DNA from 4 places in the Pseudomonas sp. NA-150 genome. Region 4 is predicted to be linked to each of the others. Evidence: predicted binding sites of a transcription regulator. Region 4 holds the regulator's gene; each other region holds the start of a gene.

Region 1 (5,086 bases), 1.0 Mb from region 4:
AGGGTGATTTCGCCGGGTTGCGGACGACTGCCTCCACCGACCAGCGCCGCGCCGGATGCAGAGTGGTGCGGCTGGCGAAACGGTCGTTGTGGCCAACTGGTCAGCGTGGTCTGGCTGGCTACGGATTGAATCGCCGCGACCTCCAAGGCTTCGTGCTCATCCAGCGGCGGCAGCAGGCCTGGCAGGCGACTGGCGAGCAGCGTCTTGCCGGTGCCAGGCGGTCCGCTGAACAATAGGTTGTGCGCGCCCGCAGCCGCCACCAGCAATGCGCGCTTGGCGGCACTCTGGCCCTGGACTTCGTTTAGATCCGGATACGGCTTGCTCACGTGTAAGAGTCCGCTGGACTCGTAGGGCGCAATCGGGGCTTTCCCGTTGAAGTGCGCCACCAATTCGCGCAAGTCGTTCACGGCAATCACTCGCAACCCGGATGCCAGGCAGGCTTCCTCGGCATTGGCCGTTGGTACGATCAACGTATGCTCGGCGGCCCGCGCAGCCAACGCGGCAGGGAGTACGCCTTGCACTGCTCGAATTGCGCCCGATAGCGCCAGCTCTCCCAGGCATTCGACATCCTGCAACGCAAACGCTGGCAACTGGCCGCTGGCTGCGAGCAAACCCAAGGCAATGGCCAAATCAAAACGACCACCGTCCTTGGGCAAGTCAGCGGGAGCAAGATTGAGCGTGATCCGGCGTGCCGGGTAATCGAAGCCGGAATTCAACAATGCGCTGCGCACCCGGTCCTTGCTCTCCTTCACCGCGCCCTCGGGCAGCCCCACCAGCGTCAACGCGGGCAGGCCGTTGGCCAAGTGGCACTCCACGGTAACGGCAGGCGCTTCGACACCCACCTGGGCGCGGCTGAGGACGATGGCGAGCGACATGATCATTCCTTGATTGTCTGAATGACCGCATCGTGCGGGATTTGGAGGGACGCTGGGGTGGGGAATCGATACAGGGTGTGAATCGCGGTCGCTCAGCTCCACCGCCTCAAGCTATCCGATCTGTAGGAGCGAATTTGTTCGCTAGGCGGTGCGCCAGACATACCGGGTCAAAAACGCTCGCCAACAAGTTGGCTCCTACAGGGAAGGCGAAGCGTAGCCGATCATTCCACCGGCGGATTCAGCTTCGCTTCCAGTTCAGCCATTTTTGCTTCCAGCGCTTCGAGGCGGGCGCGGGTGCGGGCGAGGACGACCATTTGGCTATCGAATTCTTCACGGCTGACCAGATCCAGTTTGCCGAAGCCGCTTTGCAGCAGGACTTTGAACTGGGATTCGAATTCAGCACGCGGCACCGGCGTTTCACCGTTGAACAAGCGTGAGGCGTGGCCACTCAGGGCGTCGAGGAAGGCTTTAGGCGCGAGCATGGTCAGGGTTCCGGAGTCATTTGGTCCGCAGTGTATCACGCAGTGTCTATAGTCAATTTGGCCTCGTCGTTCTGCACGCTTTTCGCGCATGGCGGCGGGCACGTACGCACTGTTGTTGTGCGTTCGACCCATGATGGCACGGGACTTGGTAAGTGGCGTCTGGCCAAACCCCTGTAATCATTGATTTTAAGCGAGATGGCAAGCTTTCTGCTTAGTGGCATATGACCCAGGCACTGATGCAGTCCATGTGACGAATGCAGTGCGGCAGACGGAGCAGGGAAGTGTTTCGTCAAGGCGTTTTTTTGGGGTTGGTCTGGTCCTTATGAGGCGACCGACGCGTTACAAAGCCAGGCACTGCGCTTAGACTTGAGTCGGGTTTGTTTTCCTGGGGCAAGTCCACCAATTCGGGAGAAAGTTTCATGAAACTAGTCACTGCCATCATCAAGCCGTTCAAATTGGACGACGTGCGCGAGTCGTTGTCCGAGATTGGCGTGCAGGGCATCACTGTCACGGAAGTCAAAGGCTTCGGTCGGCAGAAGGGTCACACCGAGCTGTATCGCGGTGCGGAGTACGTTGTCGACTTCCTGCCAAAAGTAAAAATTGATGTTGCGATCGATGACAAGGATCTGGACCGGGTTATCGAAGCGATAACCAAGGCCGCCAACACCGGCAAAATCGGTGACGGCAAGATCTTCGTGGTTAATCTGGAACAGGCCATTCGCATCCGTACCGGCGAAACCGATACCGACGCAATCTAAGCCGCCAAACCCCAACGCCCCAGGAGTAAAACAATATGACTCTGCGTCAATTCGCAGGGCTAGGAGCCCTGTTGTCCTTTTTAATCCCTGGTCTGGCCCTGGCGGCTGACCCGGTACCGGTCGTAGCACCCGTCCTCAACTCCGGCGATACGGCCTGGATGTTGACCTCGACGGCTTTGGTGCTATTCATGACCATCCCAGGCCTGGCGCTGTTCTACGGCGGCATGGTTCGGCAGAAAAACGTTCTTGCGATCATGATGCAGTGCTTCGCAATCACCGCCCTGGTCAGCATTCTGTGGATCATTTATGGCTACAGCATCGCGTTTGACACCACCGGGATGGAAGCCAACGTCGTCAACTACTACTCCTTCTTCGGCAGTCTGGCCAAGGCGTTCCTCGCGGGTATCACCCCGGCGAGCATCACTGGTCCTACCGCGCTGTTCCCTGAAGCGGTGTTCGTTACCTATCAGATGACCTTCGCCATCATCACTCCGGCGCTGATCGTCGGTGCGTTTGCTGATCGGATGAAGTTCTCCTCGATGCTAGTGTTCATGGGCATCTGGTTCACCGTCGTCTATGCGCCAATCGCGCACATGGTCTGGAGCGGTCCGGGTTCGCTGTTGGGCGACATGGGTGTTCTCGACTTCGCCGGCGGCACCGTGGTTCACATCAACGCCGGTGTAGCGGGTCTGGTTGCCTGCCTGGTGTTGGGCAAGCGTAAGGGCTTCCCGTCCACGCCAATGGCTCCGCACAACCTGGGTTACACCCTGATCGGCGCGGCCATGTTGTGGGTCGGCTGGTTTGGCTTCAACGCGGGTTCCGCTGCTGCGGCCAACGGCACTGCCGGTATGGCGATGCTGGTGACTCAGATCGCTACCGCCGCTGCGGCACTGGGCTGGATGTTTGCCGAGTGGATCACTCACGGCAAGCCAAGCGCACTGGGCATCGCTTCGGGTGTGGTTGCGGGTCTGGTAGCGATTACCCCTGCAGCAGGTACCGTTGGTCCAATGGGTTCGCTGGTGATCGGTCTGGCGGCGGGCGTGGTTTGCTTCTTCTGCGCCACCACCCTGAAACGCAAACTGGGCTACGACGACTCCCTGGACGCCTTCGGCGTGCACGGTATCGGCGGTATCCTCGGCGCGATTCTGACCGGTGTGTTCGCAGCCCCTTCGCTGGGTGGCTTCGGCACCGTGACTGACATCGCGGCCCAAGTCTGGATTCAGTGCAAAGGCGTTGGTTTCACTATCGTCTACACCGCGGTTGCGACCTTCATCATCCTCAAGGTAGTCGACGCGGTCATGGGCCTGCGGGTTACCGAAGAAGAAGAAGCTGTCGGCCTCGACCTTGCACTCCACAACGAGCGTGGCTACAACTTATAAGCCACTGCATTAAAAAATGCCCGGGTAACCGGGCATTTTTTTGTCTGGTGTTTGTCGATACAGGCGCATGGGCAACAGATGTTGGCGTCTATGTAACGGCTTACATAAATGGCTGCTTATTACGCGCTTTGCTTTTTTCACCAGCGCGTTAGAATGCGCGCCGAAGCGTGGAGAATTGTATGTGGCAGCAGACGCTGATAACCCTACGGGCGAGGCCTCGCGGGTTTCATCTGGTGACTGACGAGATTCTGGCAGGCTTGCCTGAGCTGCGGGCTTGTCGGGTCGGTCTGTTGCATTTGTGGCTGCAGCATACCTCGGCTTCGTTGACCATCAACGAGAATGCCGATCCGGCCGTGCGTCGTGACTTCGAGCGTTTTTTCAACCGTCTGGTGCCCCAGGGAATGGACGGACATGAACATGACGACGAAGGCCCCGATGATCTGCCGGCGCACTTCAAGGCCAGCCTGCTGGGCTGCCAATTGAGTTTGCCGATTACGGCGGGGCGATTGGCGTTGGGCACCTGGCAAGGTGTTTATTTGGGTGAGCATCGTGATAGTGGCGGTGCTCGCAGAGTCCTCGCTACCTTGCAAGGTGACGGGGCATAACCGCCGGTCTTCGGCGGTTGTTGAATTTTTTCTGGCAGCCTTCGAAAGTTGGCGTAGCTGGGCTATAACTAATCTGCTTTCGCAAGTCATGAGGTAGAACATGAGCGACGACGACAACGACGATCTGGTAGACGATCTGGAAGGTGAAGAAGACGGTGAGGAGCTCGCAGCAGCGGGTGGCGAGGATGACGGCCCTGAGATAGATGACAGCGCCGACGCCTCGGCGACTCCTGCCAAGGGCAAAGCCAAGGCTGCGGTCTCGGTGGATGAGCTGCCTAGCGTAGAAGCCAAGAACAAAGAGCGTGATGCTCTGGCGCGTGCGATGGAAGAGTTTCTGGCCAAAGGCGGCAAAGTGCAGGAAGTGGAGGCCAATGTGGTCGCCGATCCGCCAAAGAAGCCTGATAACAAGTACGGCAGCCGGCCTATCTAAGGTCCTGGGTGCTGTACAAGAAAAAGCCCGCTGTCGCTGCGGGCTTTTTTTTGTCTGGTTGTCTCGTCCTGAATAAGGTTTACACCTTCTGACCTATCTTCAGGAGGATGTAATGGAATCAGGCAAAAGGCGGAGCCAGCGTGACTACACGCTAGCCTTTAAATTATCGGTCGTAGACCAAGTCGAAAAAGGCGAGTTGGGTTATAAAGAAGCCCAACGGCGCTATGGCATCCAAGGCCGGTCCACGGTGCTGGTCTGGTTACGCAAGCACGGTCGGCAGGACTGGAGCCTAGGCGCATCAATTCGAGAGCCGAGGAGCAGGTCCATGACCGAACCAAACCTCCCGTTGACGCCCGAGCAACGGATCAAAGAGCTTGAAGAACAGTTGGCGCTAAGCAACCAGAAAGCGCAGTTCTTTGAAGCTGTCGTGAACGTTCTGAAAAACGACTACGGTGTTTGCGTCGTAAAAAAGCGATCCGGCAAGTCCTCACCCAAGGGCAAATCAAAGACCTGAGCATTTCCAGGGCTTGCCAGTTCATGGGCATTTCCCGACAGGC
Region 2 (5,086 bases), 2.9 Mb from region 4:
GTACTGACCGATGACGGGCCACTTCGCCTGGATATCCCCAGAGACCGCGATGGCAGCTTCGCGCCGATCCTCATTCCCAAGCATGAGCGCCGATTTACAGGCTTTGATGACAAGATCATTGCCATGTACGCCCGAGGGATGACGGTGCGTGAGATACGCGCTTTCCTGTCCGAGCAGTATGGAACCGATGTGTCGCATGACTTCATCAGTTCAGTGACCGATGCTGTGCTGGAAGAGGTTGGCGCTTGGCAGCAACGCCCTTTAGAGCCTATGTACCCAGTCATCTTTTTTGATGCGCTGCGGGTCAAAATTCGCGACGAAGGCTTGGTGCGTAACAAGGCGGTGTACTTGGCACTGGGCGTGTTACCCGATGGCACACGAGATATTTTGGGCATCTGGATCGAAAGCACCGAGGGTGCCAAGTTCTGGATGAAGGTGTTCAACGACCTGAAGACTCGTGGTGTTGAAGATGTGCTGATCGCCGTCACAGACGGCCTTAAAGGGATACCAGAGGCCCTAGGGGCGGTGTTTCCTGCTACCACACTGCAAACCTGCATCGTGCATCTGATCCGCAACAGCCTGGACTATGCGGCTTGGGATAAACGTCGAGCACTGGCCAAGGCGCTCAAGCCGATTTATCAAGCCATTAACGCCGATATCGCTGAGCAGGAACTGAACGCCTTTGAGGCGGGGCCTTGGGGCAAGCAGTATCCGACTGTAGTTGCTGCTTGGCGTAGAGCCTGGGATCGAGTCATCCCGTTTTTTGTCTTCCCGGCAGGCATCCGAAAGGTGGTCTACACAACCAACGCCATCGAAAGCATCAACGCTCAGCTACGAAAGATCATCAAGACCCGAGGGCACTTCCCCACTGACGATGCAGCGACGAAGCTGATATGGCTGGGATTACGCAACATCACCGCTAACTGGGGTAACGCAGCGCATGATTGGAAGGTGGCGATGAATCAATTTGCGATTCTCTATGGAGATCGATTTACCAGGCCGAGCTGGTAAAACAAAGGCCTGCCTGACGGCAGGCCACAACCAGCCCGAACACAAAAAATCTGACACTCCCTTTTCAAACGCCGGTGTGCCGGCCCAGCAAAAACTAACCAAAACGCTCGCGCCATCATACGGCCCCTCGCTTAGGCTCGGGGTACCTTCACTCCGGCGCTGTTTCGGGGGCACGCGAAGACCCGCCATCCCTGGCGGGGGTCGTGGCTCGCTCGGCATCCATGCCTCGCGTCCCCTGGAATACCGCCTGCGTTCAGCCTCCTGAAAACGGGGCCTCTCCCGACTTCGGGATTCAATTCGCTCAGATTTATTTGTGAACACGGTCTTTGTAGGAGCTGCCGAAGACTGCGATAAGGTCCGAAGGACCTTCAAAAATGTCCCATCCCCGCGACCGGTTCCCGGTCGATCGCAGCCTTCGGCAGCTCCTACAGAAATCGTAACCAGCTTTTGATCTTGATCTTCGCGATTCAATTGACGAAACCTACTATCGCCCCGTTCCCAGAAGGACTCCTACAGTCCCATGACACCCACCCCCTTCTTTTTAAACACCACCCCATAGTTGGAAAGCTTCTTGCAATACCCCTGTCACGTCGCTTATGGCGTCAAAAGTTTGATTTAGCGTGCAGGTAAAAAATCGGTGGATCGCTCTCAATTAATCAACGCAGCACGCAGCAACGCCGCCAGTCTCGGTCGTGGCAATCTGGGCGTGCCTTTGCTGTTGTTGGTCATGCTGGCAATGATGATGTTGCCCATGCCACCGTTCCTGCTCGACGTGTTCTTCACCTTTAACATCGCGCTGTCGATCGTGGTCCTGCTGGTGTGCGTATACGCCCTGCGGCCGCTGGACTTTTCGGTATTCCCCACCATCCTGCTGGTCGCGACGCTGCTGCGCCTGGCGCTGAACGTAGCGTCGACCCGTGTAGTAATGCTCCACGGCCAGGACGGCCACGCCGCTGCCGGTAAGGTGATCCAGGCCTTCGGTGAGGTGGTGATCGGCGGTAACTACGTGGTCGGTATCGTGGTCTTCGCGATTTTGATGATCATCAACTTTGTCGTGGTAACCAAGGGTGCCGGGCGGATTTCCGAGGTGAGCGCGCGTTTCACCCTCGACGCGATGCCCGGCAAACAAATGGCCATCGACGCCGACCTCAACGCCGGCCTGATCGATCAGCCTCAAGCCAAGCACCGTCGTCTGGAAGTCGCCCAGGAAGCCGAGTTCTACGGCTCCATGGACGGTGCCAGCAAATTCGTGCGCGGTGACGCCATTGCCGGTCTATTGATTCTGTTCATCAACCTGATCGGCGGCATGGCGGTGGGTATCTTCCAGCACAACATGAACTTCGCCGACGCAGGCAAGGTTTACGCGCTGCTGACCATTGGTGACGGTTTGGTGGCGCAATTGCCATCACTGTTGTTATCCACAGCTGCGGCGATCATGGTGACCCGTGCTTCCGGTTCGGAAGAAATGGGCAAGCTGATCAATCGGCAGATGTTCACTTCGTCCAAGGCGCTGTTCGTAGCGGCGGGCTTGATGGTGGTCATGGGGCTCGTGCCTGGTATGCCGCACTTTTCCTTTATCAGCTTGGGTGCAATGGCTGCCGGGTTCGCGTACATGGTCTGGAAGAAGCAGAACGTGATCAAGGTTCAAGCGCTGCAGGAGGTCAAGCGTCAGCAGGAGCTGCTGCCTTCTCCATCGCGGGCGCAGGATTCCAAAGAGCTGGGCTGGGATGACGTGTCCGCCATCGACATGATCGGCCTGGAAGTGGGTTATCGCCTGATTCCGCTGGTGGACCGTAACCAGGGTGGTCAACTGCTGGCGCGGATCAAGGGCGTGCGCAAGAAGCTTTCGCAAGAGCTGGGCTTCCTGATGCCCACGGTGCATATCCGCGACAACCTCGATCTGGCGCCCAGTGCTTATCGTCTGACGCTGATGGGCGTGACCCTCGCCGAAGCCGAGATCTACCCGGACCGCGAATTGGCGATCAACCCGGGTCAGGTGTTCGGTACGCTCAACGGTATCAGCGCCAAAGACCCTGCCTTCGGCCTCGAGGCGGTGTGGATCGAAATCAGCCAGCGCAGTCAGGCGCAGTCCCTTGGCTATACCGTGGTCGACGCCAGTACCGTGGTGGCAACCCACCTTAACCAGATTCTGTACAAGCACTCCCATGAGCTGATCGGCCATGAGGAAGTGCAACACCTGATGCAGATGCTGGCCAAAAGTTCGCCCAAGCTGGCTGAGGAGTTGGTGCCGGGTGTGCTCTCCCTGTCGGCATTGCTCAAGGTATTGCAGGCGTTGCTCTCGGAGCAGGTTCCCGTCAGGGATATCCGCAGCATCGCCGAGGCGATCGCAAATGCCGCCCCTCGGAGTCAAGATACCGCCGCTTTGGTGGCCGCCGTACGTATCGGATTGTGTCGTGCCATCGTCCAAAGCATTGTGGGGATTGAGCCGCAGCTGCCTGTTATCACCCTGGAGCCAAGGTTGGAACAAATATTGCTCAATAGTCTGCAGAAGGCTGGTCAGGGTCAGGAAGAGGGCGTTCTTCTTGAGCCAAGCATGGCTGAAAAGCTCCAGCGCTCTCTGATTGATGCTGCCCAGCGCCAGGAAATGCAGGGTCAGCCAGTTATTTTGTTGGTCGCAGGACCGGTTCGCGCCATGTTGTCGAGGTTTGGGCGTCTGGCTGTACCGAATATGCACGTTCTGGCGTATCAAGAAATTCCCGACACCAAACAAGTCACGATCGTCGCGACTGTCGGGCCTAACGGCTGAGGTAGTGAGTCATGCAAGTTAAGCGTTTTTTCGCCGCCGATATGCGCCAAGCCATGAAACTGGTTCGCGATGAGTTGGGCGCCGATGCAGCCATCATTGGAAACCGGCGGATTGCCGGCGGCGTAGAGCTGACTGCTGCCCTGGATTACAAGCTTTCCGCGCTGGCGCCACGTGTGCCGAACATCGAGCTGGAAGACGAGCTGCGCAAGACTCAGTCGCGCATCGTCTCCGCACAAGCCGAATTGGGTACGCGTGGTGAAGGCGAGTCACTGATCAATCGTCAACTGTTCTCCGGCGCGTCGCTGAGCGCGGCCGATAACCATATCGAGCCGACCTTCGACGAACCGGCACGTCCAGCGCCTCAGGCGTCGTACACGGCCCCAGTTGAACCGACCATCGGCCTGCGTGCCTATGAGTCGATGCGCTCCGAATTGAACGGCCTGCGCGAATTGCTCGAAGTGCAGCTAGGCTCGCTGGCGTGGAACCAGTTGCAGGGCAGCCGGCCGCAACAAGCCAACCTATGGCGTCGTTTGCAACGCATTGGCCTGTCCGGTCCGCTGTCGCGCGATCTGCTGGCTATGATTGCTGATATTGAAGAGCCCCGTCAGGCGTGGCGCATGTTGTTGGCGCACCTGGCGCGGATGATCGTGACCCCTGACGTCGAGCCGCTGGAAGAAGGTGGCGTGATCGCCATGGTCGGTCCGGCGGGCATGGGCAAGACCACTACGCTGGCGAAGCTGGCCGCGCGGTATGTCTTGAAATACGGTCCGCAGAACATTGCACTGGTGAGCATGGACAGCTACCGCATCGGTGCTCAGGAGCAACTGAAAACCCTGGGCCGGATTCTCAATGTGTCAGTGACCCATATCGATCCGGGTCAATCATTGGGACAGGCGTTGGAACCCTTGTTGCGCAAGCGGGTGGTCTTGATCGACACCGCAGGCCTGCAAGCGAGCGACCCGGCACTGCGCATGCAGTTGGAAAGTCTTGCCGGGCGTGGGATCAAGGCGCGTAATTACCTGGTGCTGGCAACGACTAGCCAGAAGCAGGTTCTAACCGCCGCCTACCACAGCTATAAACGTTGTGGTCTGGCCGGCTGCATTCTTACCAAGCTGGATGAAACCGCCAGTCTGGGGGAAGTATTAAGTTTGGCCATAAGCCATGAATTACCGGTGGCTTACCTCACGGACGGGCCGCGAATTCCGGATGATTTGCACTTGCCGCGACGGCACCAACTGGTCAGTCGCGCGGTCAGTGTGCAAATGCAGGAAGAGCCTAGCGAGGAAGCTATGGCAGACATGTTCGCGG
Region 3 (5,086 bases), 3.1 Mb from region 4:
TGGTGCCGTAGGTGGCGCCACGAAACAGGTGCGAGCGCTCTTTGATCCACTCGCAAAAACGGCTCATGCCATAGCGAGTCAAACCTTGCTCGGCGATACCGCGAATCTCCAGCCAGGTGGCGTTGATGTTTTCCCACATGTCCGCCGTAATGCGCCCACGCACCGCATGGGCACTGGCCCGCGCGGCACCCAGGCAGCTGTAGATGCTGGCCGGGTTGGTCGCATCCAGGGCGAAAAAGTGCAGCAAGCGCTCGGCGTGCAGTTCACCGTGACGCTCCAGGTAATCGTCCAGAGTGCCGGTGATCAACAGCGGCAAGGCCATTTCGTCCAGCCCGTCACCGCGCCCATCCTGGGGCATCAATGACAGGGAATAGCTGACGTCGAGCATCCGCGCGAGGTTTTCCGCCCGCTCCAGGTAACGCGACATCCAGTACAAATCCGAGGCAGTTCTACTTAACATTGGCAGGCTTCCTTAATCCTCAACCACCCAGGTGTCTTTGGTTCCACCGCCCTGGGACGAGTTCACCACGAGGGAGCCTTCACGCAGCGCCACTCGGGTAAGGCCACCGGGAACAACCCGGGTTTCACGGCCGGAAAGAACAAACGGGCGCAAATCGATGTGGCGCGGGGCGATGCCGTTCTCGACAAAGGTCGGACAGGTCGACAGGCACAAAGTGGGTTGCGCGATATAAGCGTGAGGCTTGGCCTTGAGCCGTGCGCGAAACAATTCGATTTCCGCTGCCGTGGCCGCTGGCCCGACCAACATGCCGTAACCGCCCGAGCCCTGGGTTTCCTTGACCACCAGTTCTGGCAGATGCGCCAGCACATGGGACAACTCTTCCGGCTTGCGACACTGCCAGGTCGGTACGTTCTGCAGGATCGGCTCTTCGTCCAGATAGAAACGGATCATGTCCGTCACATAAGGGTAAATCGACTTGTCATCGGCCACACCAGTACCGACGGCGTTGGCCAGCACCACATTGCCCGAGCGATAAGCCGCCAACAGCCCCGGCACACCCAGCATCGAATCCGGATTGAACGCCAACGGATCGAGGAACGCATCGTCCAGCCGGCGGTAAATTACGTCGACAGCTTTCGGGCCATCGGTGGTGCGCATGAACACATGATCGTCACGCACGAACAGGTCCGCGCCTTCCACCAGCTCGACGCCCATCTCACGCGCCAGAAAGGCGTGCTCGAAAAACGCACTGTTGAATCGGCCGGGGGTCAGCACCACCACACTGGGGTTATCGAGGGGGCTGGAGCTTTTCAGGGTGTCGAGCAGCAGGTTCGGGTAATGATCGATGGGCGCAATCCGTTGAGCGGCGAACAGTTCAGGGAACAGCCGCATCATCATTTTGCGGTCTTCGAGCATGTAACTGACGCCGCTGGGCGTGCGCAGGTTGTCTTCGAGCACGTAGTAGGTGCCGTCGCCATCGCGCACCAGGTCGACCCCGGAGATATGCGAATACAGGTCGCGGTGCAGATTCAGGCCTTGCATCGCCAACTGGTATTGCTCGTTGGCCAGCACCTGCTCGGCAGGAATAATCCCGGCCTTGATAATCCGCTGGTCGTGATACAGGTCGGCGAGAAACATGTTCAGCGCCTTGACCCGTTGAATACAGCCCTTCTCGACCACCCGCCATTCACTGGCCGGAATGCTGCGCGGAATGGTATCGAAAGGAATCAACCGCTCAGTGCCCTGCTCGTCCCCGTACAACGTGAACGTGATCCCGGCGCGATGAAACAAAAGATCCGCTTCTCGCCGACGCTGGGCCAAAAGCTCAGGCGGCGTTTCACCCAGCCAACGGGCGAATTCCCGATAATGCGGACGGACCACTCCGCCGGCATCGTACATCTCATCATAAAAGGTGCGGATCATGCCGTACTCCTTGTCACCACGGACACCAAGGGCCTTCGCAAGGCCCGTGCCATCGGCATAAACGCTTAACAATCAATCAGTTGGATAATCCCGCGACACCTGCCGCACCATTCCTGTGCAGTAACCGTCCCAACTGAATCTCCTACGCCTCATTCGGAAGCGTCCTTCAGCAACAATAGCTATCACCAGCATAGTCAGAGTTGATTTCACGGGGGGAATTTGTTTCCGGATAATGACCAGCATCCGAAGCCGTCTGACCTTTCGTCGTTATGGCTTCCCCGCAATGGTTTACCGACTTCCCATTTGAGCTGCTCCCAGGAGTGGCTCTTTTTTTGCCCCTGTTGTTGTGCCCGACAATCGTGCGCGGGCCGATAGTCGCGTCACGGGTTAGAACACACAAACTAAAACCGGCTGACACAAGGTCAACCGGCACGGGGTTTAAAACATTGAGTCAGCGATAAACGGCGCCGCTCAGAGGTGCCATGGAGTCAGGCGTGAAAGCGTTTGATCTCTTGGGTGACACCCCAGCCCTCGACCTCACCATCCAGCGGTGTGATCGCGCTCTGCAGATTTTGCTCGAAGTCATCGATACCGTCGTAAGTTGCGTACATCACCTTGCTCAACAGCAAGTCCCAGGCCCCGTCGTCGCGGGCACTGACCTGTGCATTCAAGGACTCTCCACGAAACTGCCCTGCAGCCTGCCGCGCCCGTTCCTCGTCGGGGAAGACGGCATAGAACTCAATGGGATGGATGGACGCAAAATCAAAACCGCCCTCTTTCATGCGGCGCAGTACATTACTGCTGATGTCCTCTTGATAGGCTGTGCTCATGAAACGTCCTCCTATTCAACGATAGATAGAGTTTCAACACTCCCAACGCGCCCCACTGCACAGTGGTCGCTCGGCGACAGCTAATCTACCGCCAGGGAGTCAAGCATGTAGCTGACAAGGCCAAGTCCATGCAGCCGGACCGGGCATCGACATGGAAAGGCCAGAGCAATGCTGCGCCGGCCTCACTTGCAGAGTAGTCCTATCGAACGCGTGTGCCAATTGGCAAAAGGGACCTTTTTGAATGAGTGTTCAGGGGGCCGGGGTGATGGAGAGGATTTGCACGCCGTGCTGTTCCTTGAGGGACTTGACCATGGGTTCGGGCACACGACCGTCAAGATCGGGCACCGTGACTTCGTCGGCAATCGGAAACAATAACTCACGCAGATAATCAGCCACCTCTTCCTCGGTGGGACGCTGTTCGCCACCCAGCTCAAGCTGTTGCTGCACACCTTCTTTATCGGAATAAGTAATGATCCACAGTTTCATCGATGTCTCCTCAGTGCAGCCGAAATGCGGCTTACTCAATCTGGACCTTTGACCATGGTCAATCGTTCCACTGTGGCCACCGCAGTTTCAAAGATTCAATTTTGCCCGCCAAATACGCGGCGCTTGCTGGACAGATAGACTCTCCCTCCGTTTTGCAGGCAAAAAAAAGAGGCCTCAAAAGGCCTCTTCTTCATTACAGCATGACTTACCGCTTGGTCCCGGCCGAAACACCCGCCGTGTTATCCATCAGACTTTTGGTCGCTGTCTGGATAAAGCCTTCCAGCTTCTGCTTCAACTGTGCCTGATCAGACTCGTTTTGCAGCAACTCGGCGTGGGGCGTGGCGCCGAGCTGGTATTGATACACCAACGGCGCCATTTCCTTGGGCTCGACGTAGATCCGGTCTCCGGTCACCAATGCCACGGTCAATTCGCCGCCGGACGGCTTGATCACACCGAAGCCCTTGTCGCCTTCCGGCAGGTTCAGCAGGTCACGGCCCCAGCACTGGTTACGCGATTCGCCACCCAGACGACCCATGATGGTTGGCACGATATCGATCTGAGTACCCACGATGCTGCTGCGCTTGCCGAACTTTTCCTGCAGGCCCGGCGCGATCATCAGCATCGGCACGTTGAAGCGACCCAGGTCCATTTCGGTGATTTGCTTGTCATTACCAAAACCGTGATCACCCACGAGCACGAACAAAGTTTCCTTGTAATACGGTTCTTTTTTAGCTTTTTCGAAGAACTGCCCCAGCGCCCAGTCGGCGTAACGCATGGCGGTCAGGTGATCGTTCAGCGAGCCCTGATCGGTAACACGCTCGACCGGCAGGTTGGCCGGCAAGGCATACGGCGTGTGGTTGGACAGGGTTTGCAACAGTGCATAGAACGGCTTCTTGCCTTGGCGGGCTTTCAGCTCCTCGTTGCCACGGTCGAACATGTCCTGGTCGGACACGCCCCACGTCGGATCAGAGAATATCGGGTTGACGAAGTCGTGACGGCCGACGAAGTTGGTCATGCCCTGGTTGCCGAAAAAGCCCGACTGGTTGTCCCAGGCGAAATCGCCGTTATAGACATACACGTTGTCGTAGCCGCGAGAGCCGAGCAATTGCGGCAGACCCGACAGCTTGTTGCTGCCTTCCGGCGTCTGCATCAGGTATTCAAACCCTGGCAGGTTCGGGAAACAGGCCATGGTCGCGAACATCCCCTGGTGGGTGTGCGTGCCGTTGGAGAAGAAACGGTCAAACAGCAGGCCTTCCTGGGCCAGCTTGTCGAAGTAAGGCGTGATCTTGGCCGGGCTGCCCAAGGCACCGACTGAGTGGCCGGCGAAGCTTTCCATCAGGATCACCACCACGTTGCGAATCGGCAACGTGTTGTCCACCGGCGGCGTGGAGTCGCGGCGCACGGCCGCAAGGTCGGCATCGACCAGCTTGTCATTCGGGGTCAACAGCATGTCACGCGTGGTTTGCAGCGCCTGCGCGTCGGTCATGGTCGACTTCCAGATGTTGGCGCGCTGATTCGAGCTCAGGCTCTTCGCCGCATCGATCAGGGTCAACGTGCCATTGAGGCCCAACTGGTTGGCGAAATTCGATTCCGTGGTGTAAGCATCACCCCAGCGCAACGGCGGGCCTTGGCGCAACGTGCCACGGGAAGCGATCACCGCCACCCCCGCGCACAGCACCAGCACACCCAGGCGCAGGTACCACGGCGCCACGGCGCGATTGCTGCTGGAACTGACATTCAGGCCACGACGCGTACGGGTCAAGCGGTCCGCGCCCTTGAACAGCAGGCTCAGCAGCCAGGTCACCACGGCCCAGGCCAGCAGATAACGCGCGACCGGGAAACCGTACCAGAGCATGCTCATCACAGTTTTGGGGTCTTCCTTCACGTA
Region 4 (5,086 bases):
CATGAAAGCGTATTTGAACGACGGCAGGATGAACCTGCTGTCCAAAGTAAGAGGACTGTATGAGGCTCGTTAAAACCCTCCCTTTTTTGCTCGGCCTGGGCACAGCACTGGGAAGCGTGAGCGCATGGGCTCTGCCGACGGATCGCGATCAGCCTATCCATATCCAGTCTGACGACGCGCAGCTTGATGACAAACAAGGCATTGCCACTTACAAAGGCAACGTCATCATCACGCAGGGCACGCTGAAGATCACCGGCAACACGGTGACCATCACCCGTCTGCCTACCGGCGAAATCAACGTATTCACTGCTGTTGGCAACCTGGCGTACTACGAACAGAAGCCGGAACTGAACAAGCCGATCGTGCAGGCATGGGGCGTGACCATCCAGTACTTTGCCACCCAGGATAAAATCGTCCTGATTGACAGAGCCAAGGTCGTCAATGATGGCAACACGTCGGAAGGCGAGAAAATCATCTATGACACCGTGAAGCAGATCGTCAACGCCGGGCGCGCCAACGGCGCCAAAGTAACCGCCCCGCGCCCACGGATCGACATGGTTATCCAGCCGAAAAGCAAACCCGACGCGCAGAAGGCTCCTTAATGGCAACGCTGAAAGCCCAGCATCTGGCTAAAAGCTATAAGGGCCGTCAGGTCGTTCGTGATGTCAGCCTGTCCATCGAAAGTGGGCAGATCGTTGGTCTTCTGGGGCCAAACGGCGCCGGCAAGACCACGTGTTTCTACATGATCGTCGGCCTGGTACGCGCCGATCAGGGCCGCGTATTGATCGATGACCTCGACGTCAGCCATCAGCCCATGCACGGCCGCGCACGCTCCGGTATCGGCTATCTGCCGCAGGAAGCGTCGATTTTCCGCAAGCTCTCGGTGGCCGACAACATCATGGCCATCCTCGAGACCCGTAAGGAACTCGACCGCGCCGCACGTCGCAAGGAGCTGGAAAGCCTGCTGCAGGAATTCCACATCAGCCACATTCGCGACAACCTGGGCATGAGCCTGTCCGGTGGTGAGCGCCGCCGGGTAGAAATCGCCCGCGCCCTGGCCACATCGCCCAAGTTCATTCTGCTCGATGAACCGTTTGCCGGCGTCGACCCGATCTCGGTCGGCGATATCAAACAGATCATCCACCACTTGAAAGCCAAGGGCATCGGCGTTCTGATCACGGACCACAACGTTCGTGAGACGCTGGATATCTGTGAAACCGCGTACATCGTCAACGACGGGCAACTGATCGCTGAGGGTGATGCGGAGACAATTCTGGCCAACCAACTGGTTAAAGAGGTTTACCTCGGCCATGAGTTCCGCCTGTAAGTTCTGCGGTGTTTCGCTCTTCATAGGCGACGGACACTAGGGTGCGGTGGTTGGCAAGTATATTAATTGTCACCACACCCTAGGCAAACACTTAGGTTTCAGGCATATAATTTGCTTAAGTTGGCGCTCCGGCGCCCTGTAGTGGATGGCGCATGTGCGCCGGCGAATAAGGTGTTTAGCCCCTGCCATGAAACCATCGCTAGTCCTGAGAATGGGCCAGCAGCTGACGATGACACCGCAGCTGCAACAGGCCATCCGTCTACTCCAACTGTCGACCCTGGACCTTCAACAAGAGATCCAGGAAGCGTTGGAATCCAATCCTATGCTCGAGCGCCAGGAAGAAGGCGACGACTTCGATAACGCCGACCCGCTGGCCGACAACATCGAGAAACCCAATCCTGATGTCCAGGAACCGACGTACCAGGAAGCTGCCCCCACGGTAGACAACCTGGAAGACGGCGAGTGGAACGAGCGCATTCCTAGCGAGCTGCCCGTCGACACCGCCTGGGAAGACGTCTACCAGACCAGCGCCAGCAGCCTGCCCAGCAACGATGATGACGAGTGGGACTTCACCACCCGTACCTCGGTCGGTGAAAGCCTGCAAAGCCATCTGCTGTGGCAACTGAACCTGGCCCCGATGTCCGACACCGATCGTCTGATTGCCGTGACCCTGATCGATTGCATCAACAATCAGGGCTACCTTGACGAGTCGCTCGAGGAAATCCTCGATGCCTTCGATCCGGAGATGGATGTCGAGCTAGATGAAATCGAAGCGGTCCTGCATCGAATTCAACAATTCGAGCCGGCCGGTATCGGTGCCCGCAACCTCAGCGAATGCCTGCTGCTGCAACTGCGCCAGATGCCGTTGAAAACCCGCTGGCTGGCCGAAGCACAGCGCCTGGTGACCGACTTCATCGATTTGCTGGGCAGCCGTGACTACGCGCAGCTGATGCGGCGCATGAAGCTCAAGGAAGACGAACTGCGCCAGGTGATTGAACTGGTACAGAGCCTCAACCCGCGTCCGGGTTCGCAGATCGAGTCCACCGAAGCCGAGTACGTCGTGCCCGACGTTATCGTGCGCAAGGACAACGAACGCTGGCTGGTCGAACTCAATCAAGAGTCCGTGCCGCGCCTGCGGGTCAATCCGCAGTACGCCGGCTTCGTCCGCCGCGCCGACACCAGCGCCGACAACACCTTCATGCGCAATCAGCTGCAGGAAGCCCGTTGGTTCATCAAGAGCCTGCAAAGCCGCAACGAAACGCTGATGAAAGTCGCCACGCAAATCGTCGAGCATCAACGTGGCTTCCTTGAGTACGGCGACGAAGCGATGAAACCGTTGGTCCTGCACGACATCGCGGAAGCGGTTGGCATGCACGAGTCGACGATTTCCCGCGTTACCACGCAGAAATTCATGCACACCCCGCGTGGCATTTATGAGCTGAAGTACTTCTTCTCCAGCCACGTCAGCACCTCCGAGGGCGGTGAATGCTCGTCCACGGCGATACGCGCAATCATCAAAAAACTGGTTGCGGCGGAAAATCAGAAAAAGCCGTTGAGTGACAGCAAGATCGCTGGTTTACTGGAGGCACAAGGCATTCAAGTAGCCCGTCGCACAGTCGCCAAATACCGCGAATCACTTGGGATCGCGCCTTCGAGCGAGCGCAAGCGATTGATGTGACGCCCAAGCCAGTCTGAGATTCGCTTACAGACCGGTCAGGCTAAGAGCCACAGCGTTCCAGTGGCAGGCATTCCAGCCTGCCTCTTTATGCACTGGCAACGAAGGAGAAGCTGTATGCAAGTCAACATCAGTGGACACCAGCTTGAAGTGACAAAGCCCATGCGCGAATACATTGAGGCCAAACTCAAGAAACTCGAAGGGCACTTTGACAAGATTACCAATGTGCAAGTGACCATGGCGGTCGAGAAGCTGAAACAGAAGATCGAAGCCACACTGCATATCCACGGTGGAGAGGTGGTCGCCAACGCCGAACATGACGACATGTACGCAGCCATCGACCTCCTGACTGACAAGCTCGACCGACAATTGCTCAAGCATAAGGAAAAGCAGCAAAGCATCCTCAAGGGTGCGACAGCTCGCTAACACCCCCTACTCATGATTCGACTTGAAAACATCCTGACCCCTGGCCGTTCACTCGTGAACGTGCCGGGTGGCAGTAAAAAACGCGCGCTCGAGACGATTGCCAATGTGATCGTCCGCGAAGTGCCCGAACTGTTTGAGCAAGATGTTTACGAGAGCCTGATCGCTCGTGAAAAACTTGGCTCGACCGGCTTTGGCAATGGCATCGCCATTCCTCATTGCCGCCTGAAAGGTTGCAGCCAGCCGATCAGCGCCCTGGTTCACCTGGATCACCCCATAGAATATGACGCCATCGATGGCGCGCCCGTGGATTTGCTGTTCGTCCTGCTCGTCCCCGAAGCCGCCACCGATGCACACCTGGAATTGCTGCGGCAGATTGCAGGCATGCTCGACCGCAAGGATGTGCGTGACAAGCTGCGCAGTGCAGCCAGCAATGAAGCCCTGTATCAAGTTGTCCTGGACATACAGAGCGGTCACTAATCATGCGCATGATTATCGTCAGTGGTAGATCGGGTTCCGGCAAGAGCACCGCGCTCGATGTGCTGGAGGACAGTGGCTTTTACTGCATCGATAATCTGCCGGCCGGTTTGTTGCCCGAATTGGCCGAGCGCGCGCTGATCCATACCGAACTGGCTCAACCCCAGGTTGCCGTCTCTATCGACGCGCGCAACCTGCCGAGCCACTTGTCGCGCTTCCCGCAATTGCTGGAAGAAGTCCGCAGCCGCCACATTCAATGCGATGTGCTGTATCTGGACGCCGACGAAGAAACCCTGCTTAAACGCTTCTCGGAAACCCGTCGTCGCCACCCATTGAGCACACCTGAGCGCTCGCTGGCTGAAGCGATACGTGACGAGAGCACCCTGCTCGGCCCGATCATTGACCTGGCCGACCTGAAGATCAACACCACCCAGCTGAACCTTTATCAGTTGCGCGACATGATCAAACTGCGCCTGCTCAACACCCCGGAACCGGGAACGGCGTTTCTGATCGAGTCATTTGGCTTCAAGCGCGGCATGCCGGTGGATGCCGACCTGGTATTCGACGTGCGCTGCCTGCCGAACCCTTATTGGAAGCCCGAGCTGCGCGAACAATCCGGCCTCGATCAACCGGTGGCGGATTATCTGGCTGCCCAGCCGGATGTCGAAGAGATGTTTCAGGACATCTTTACCTACTTGAACAAGTGGTTGCCGCGCTTCGCCGCCAGCAACCGCGCCTACGTCACCATTGCCATTGGCTGCACTGGCGGGCATCACCGTTCTGTCTACCTGACCGAACGCCTGGGCCGCGTCCTGCAACAATCCCTCAAGAACGTTCAGGTTCGCCACCGCGACCTCAACTGAAAGGATCTTCATCGCGATGCCTGTTCGTCAAATCACCATCATCAACAAGCTCGGCCTCCATGCCCGTGCCGCCGCCAAATTCGTCGGCGTCGCCGGCAGATTCCCCTGCCAGATCCGCGTCGGTCGCAGCCCTGAAAGCATGGTCGATGGCAAAAGCATCATGGCCGTGATGATGCTGGCCGCCGGCAAAGGCACTGACATCCACCTGTCTACCGAAGGCGAAGAAGACCAGGCCGCACTGGAAGGCCTGATCGAGTTGATCAATAACCGTTTTGATGAGGGCGAGTAATTCGCCCGGTTTTACACCAACGCCGTATCCAT

What was found. Region 4 encodes sigma-54, which starts transcription at its own class of promoters, with help from an activator protein. Its sites were predicted from a motif close to ANTGGCATNNANNTTGCTNT; they were not measured.
Region 1: a site for sigma-54 is predicted at 1,552-1,571, ahead of glnK (P-II family nitrogen regulator). Genes of this name have one in related genera too.
Region 2: a site for sigma-54 is predicted at 1,570-1,589, ahead of flhA (flagellar biosynthesis protein FlhA). Genes of this name have one in related genera too.
Region 3: a site for sigma-54 is predicted at 1,917-1,936, ahead of ACF0H7_RS21475 (circularly permuted type 2 ATP-grasp protein). Genes of this name have one in related genera too.

What each region holds. Positions count from the first base shown of each region.
Region 1 covers NZ_CP172305.1:6,612,832-6,617,917, reverse strand. Annotated here, with positions in the region: gene ACF0H7_RS30830 (YifB family Mg chelatase-like AAA ATPase) at 1-875, opposite strand, end outside; gene ACF0H7_RS30825 (accessory factor UbiK family protein) at 1,097-1,357, opposite strand; gene glnK (P-II family nitrogen regulator) at 1,777-2,115, shown strand; gene ACF0H7_RS30815 (ammonium transporter) at 2,151-3,494, shown strand; gene ACF0H7_RS30810 (secondary thiamine-phosphate synthase enzyme YjbQ) at 3,674-4,099, shown strand; gene sutA (transcriptional regulator SutA) at 4,200-4,529, shown strand; one part of gene ACF0H7_RS30800 (IS3 family transposase) at 4,642-4,993, shown strand; one part of gene ACF0H7_RS30800 (IS3 family transposase) at 4,993-5,086, shown strand, end outside.
Region 2 covers NZ_CP172305.1:4,769,336-4,774,421, reverse strand. Annotated here, with positions in the region: gene ACF0H7_RS22535 (IS256 family transposase) at 1-1,011, shown strand, start outside; gene flhA (flagellar biosynthesis protein FlhA) at 1,649-3,778, shown strand; gene flhF (flagellar biosynthesis protein FlhF) at 3,790-5,086, shown strand, end outside.
Region 3 covers NZ_CP172305.1:4,531,417-4,536,502, forward strand. Annotated here, with positions in the region: gene ACF0H7_RS21470 (alpha-E domain-containing protein) at 1-460, opposite strand, end outside; gene ACF0H7_RS21475 (circularly permuted type 2 ATP-grasp protein) at 473-1,882, opposite strand; gene ACF0H7_RS21480 (ribonuclease E inhibitor RraB) at 2,371-2,712, opposite strand; gene ACF0H7_RS21485 (hypothetical protein) at 2,962-3,198, opposite strand; gene ACF0H7_RS21490 (LTA synthase family protein) at 3,404-5,086, opposite strand, start outside.
Region 4 covers NZ_CP172305.1:715,167-720,252, reverse strand. Annotated here, with positions in the region: gene lptC (LPS export ABC transporter periplasmic protein LptC) at 1-73, shown strand, start outside; gene lptA (lipopolysaccharide transport periplasmic protein LptA) at 60-602, shown strand; gene lptB (LPS export ABC transporter ATP-binding protein) at 602-1,327, shown strand; gene ACF0H7_RS03485 (RNA polymerase factor sigma-54) at 1,515-3,005, shown strand; gene hpf (ribosome hibernation-promoting factor, HPF/YfiA family) at 3,120-3,428, shown strand; gene ptsN (PTS IIA-like nitrogen regulatory protein PtsN) at 3,441-3,905, shown strand; gene rapZ (RNase adapter RapZ) at 3,908-4,765, shown strand; gene ACF0H7_RS03465 (HPr family phosphocarrier protein) at 4,782-5,054, shown strand; gene ACF0H7_RS03460 (ZIP family metal transporter) at 5,066-5,086, opposite strand, start outside.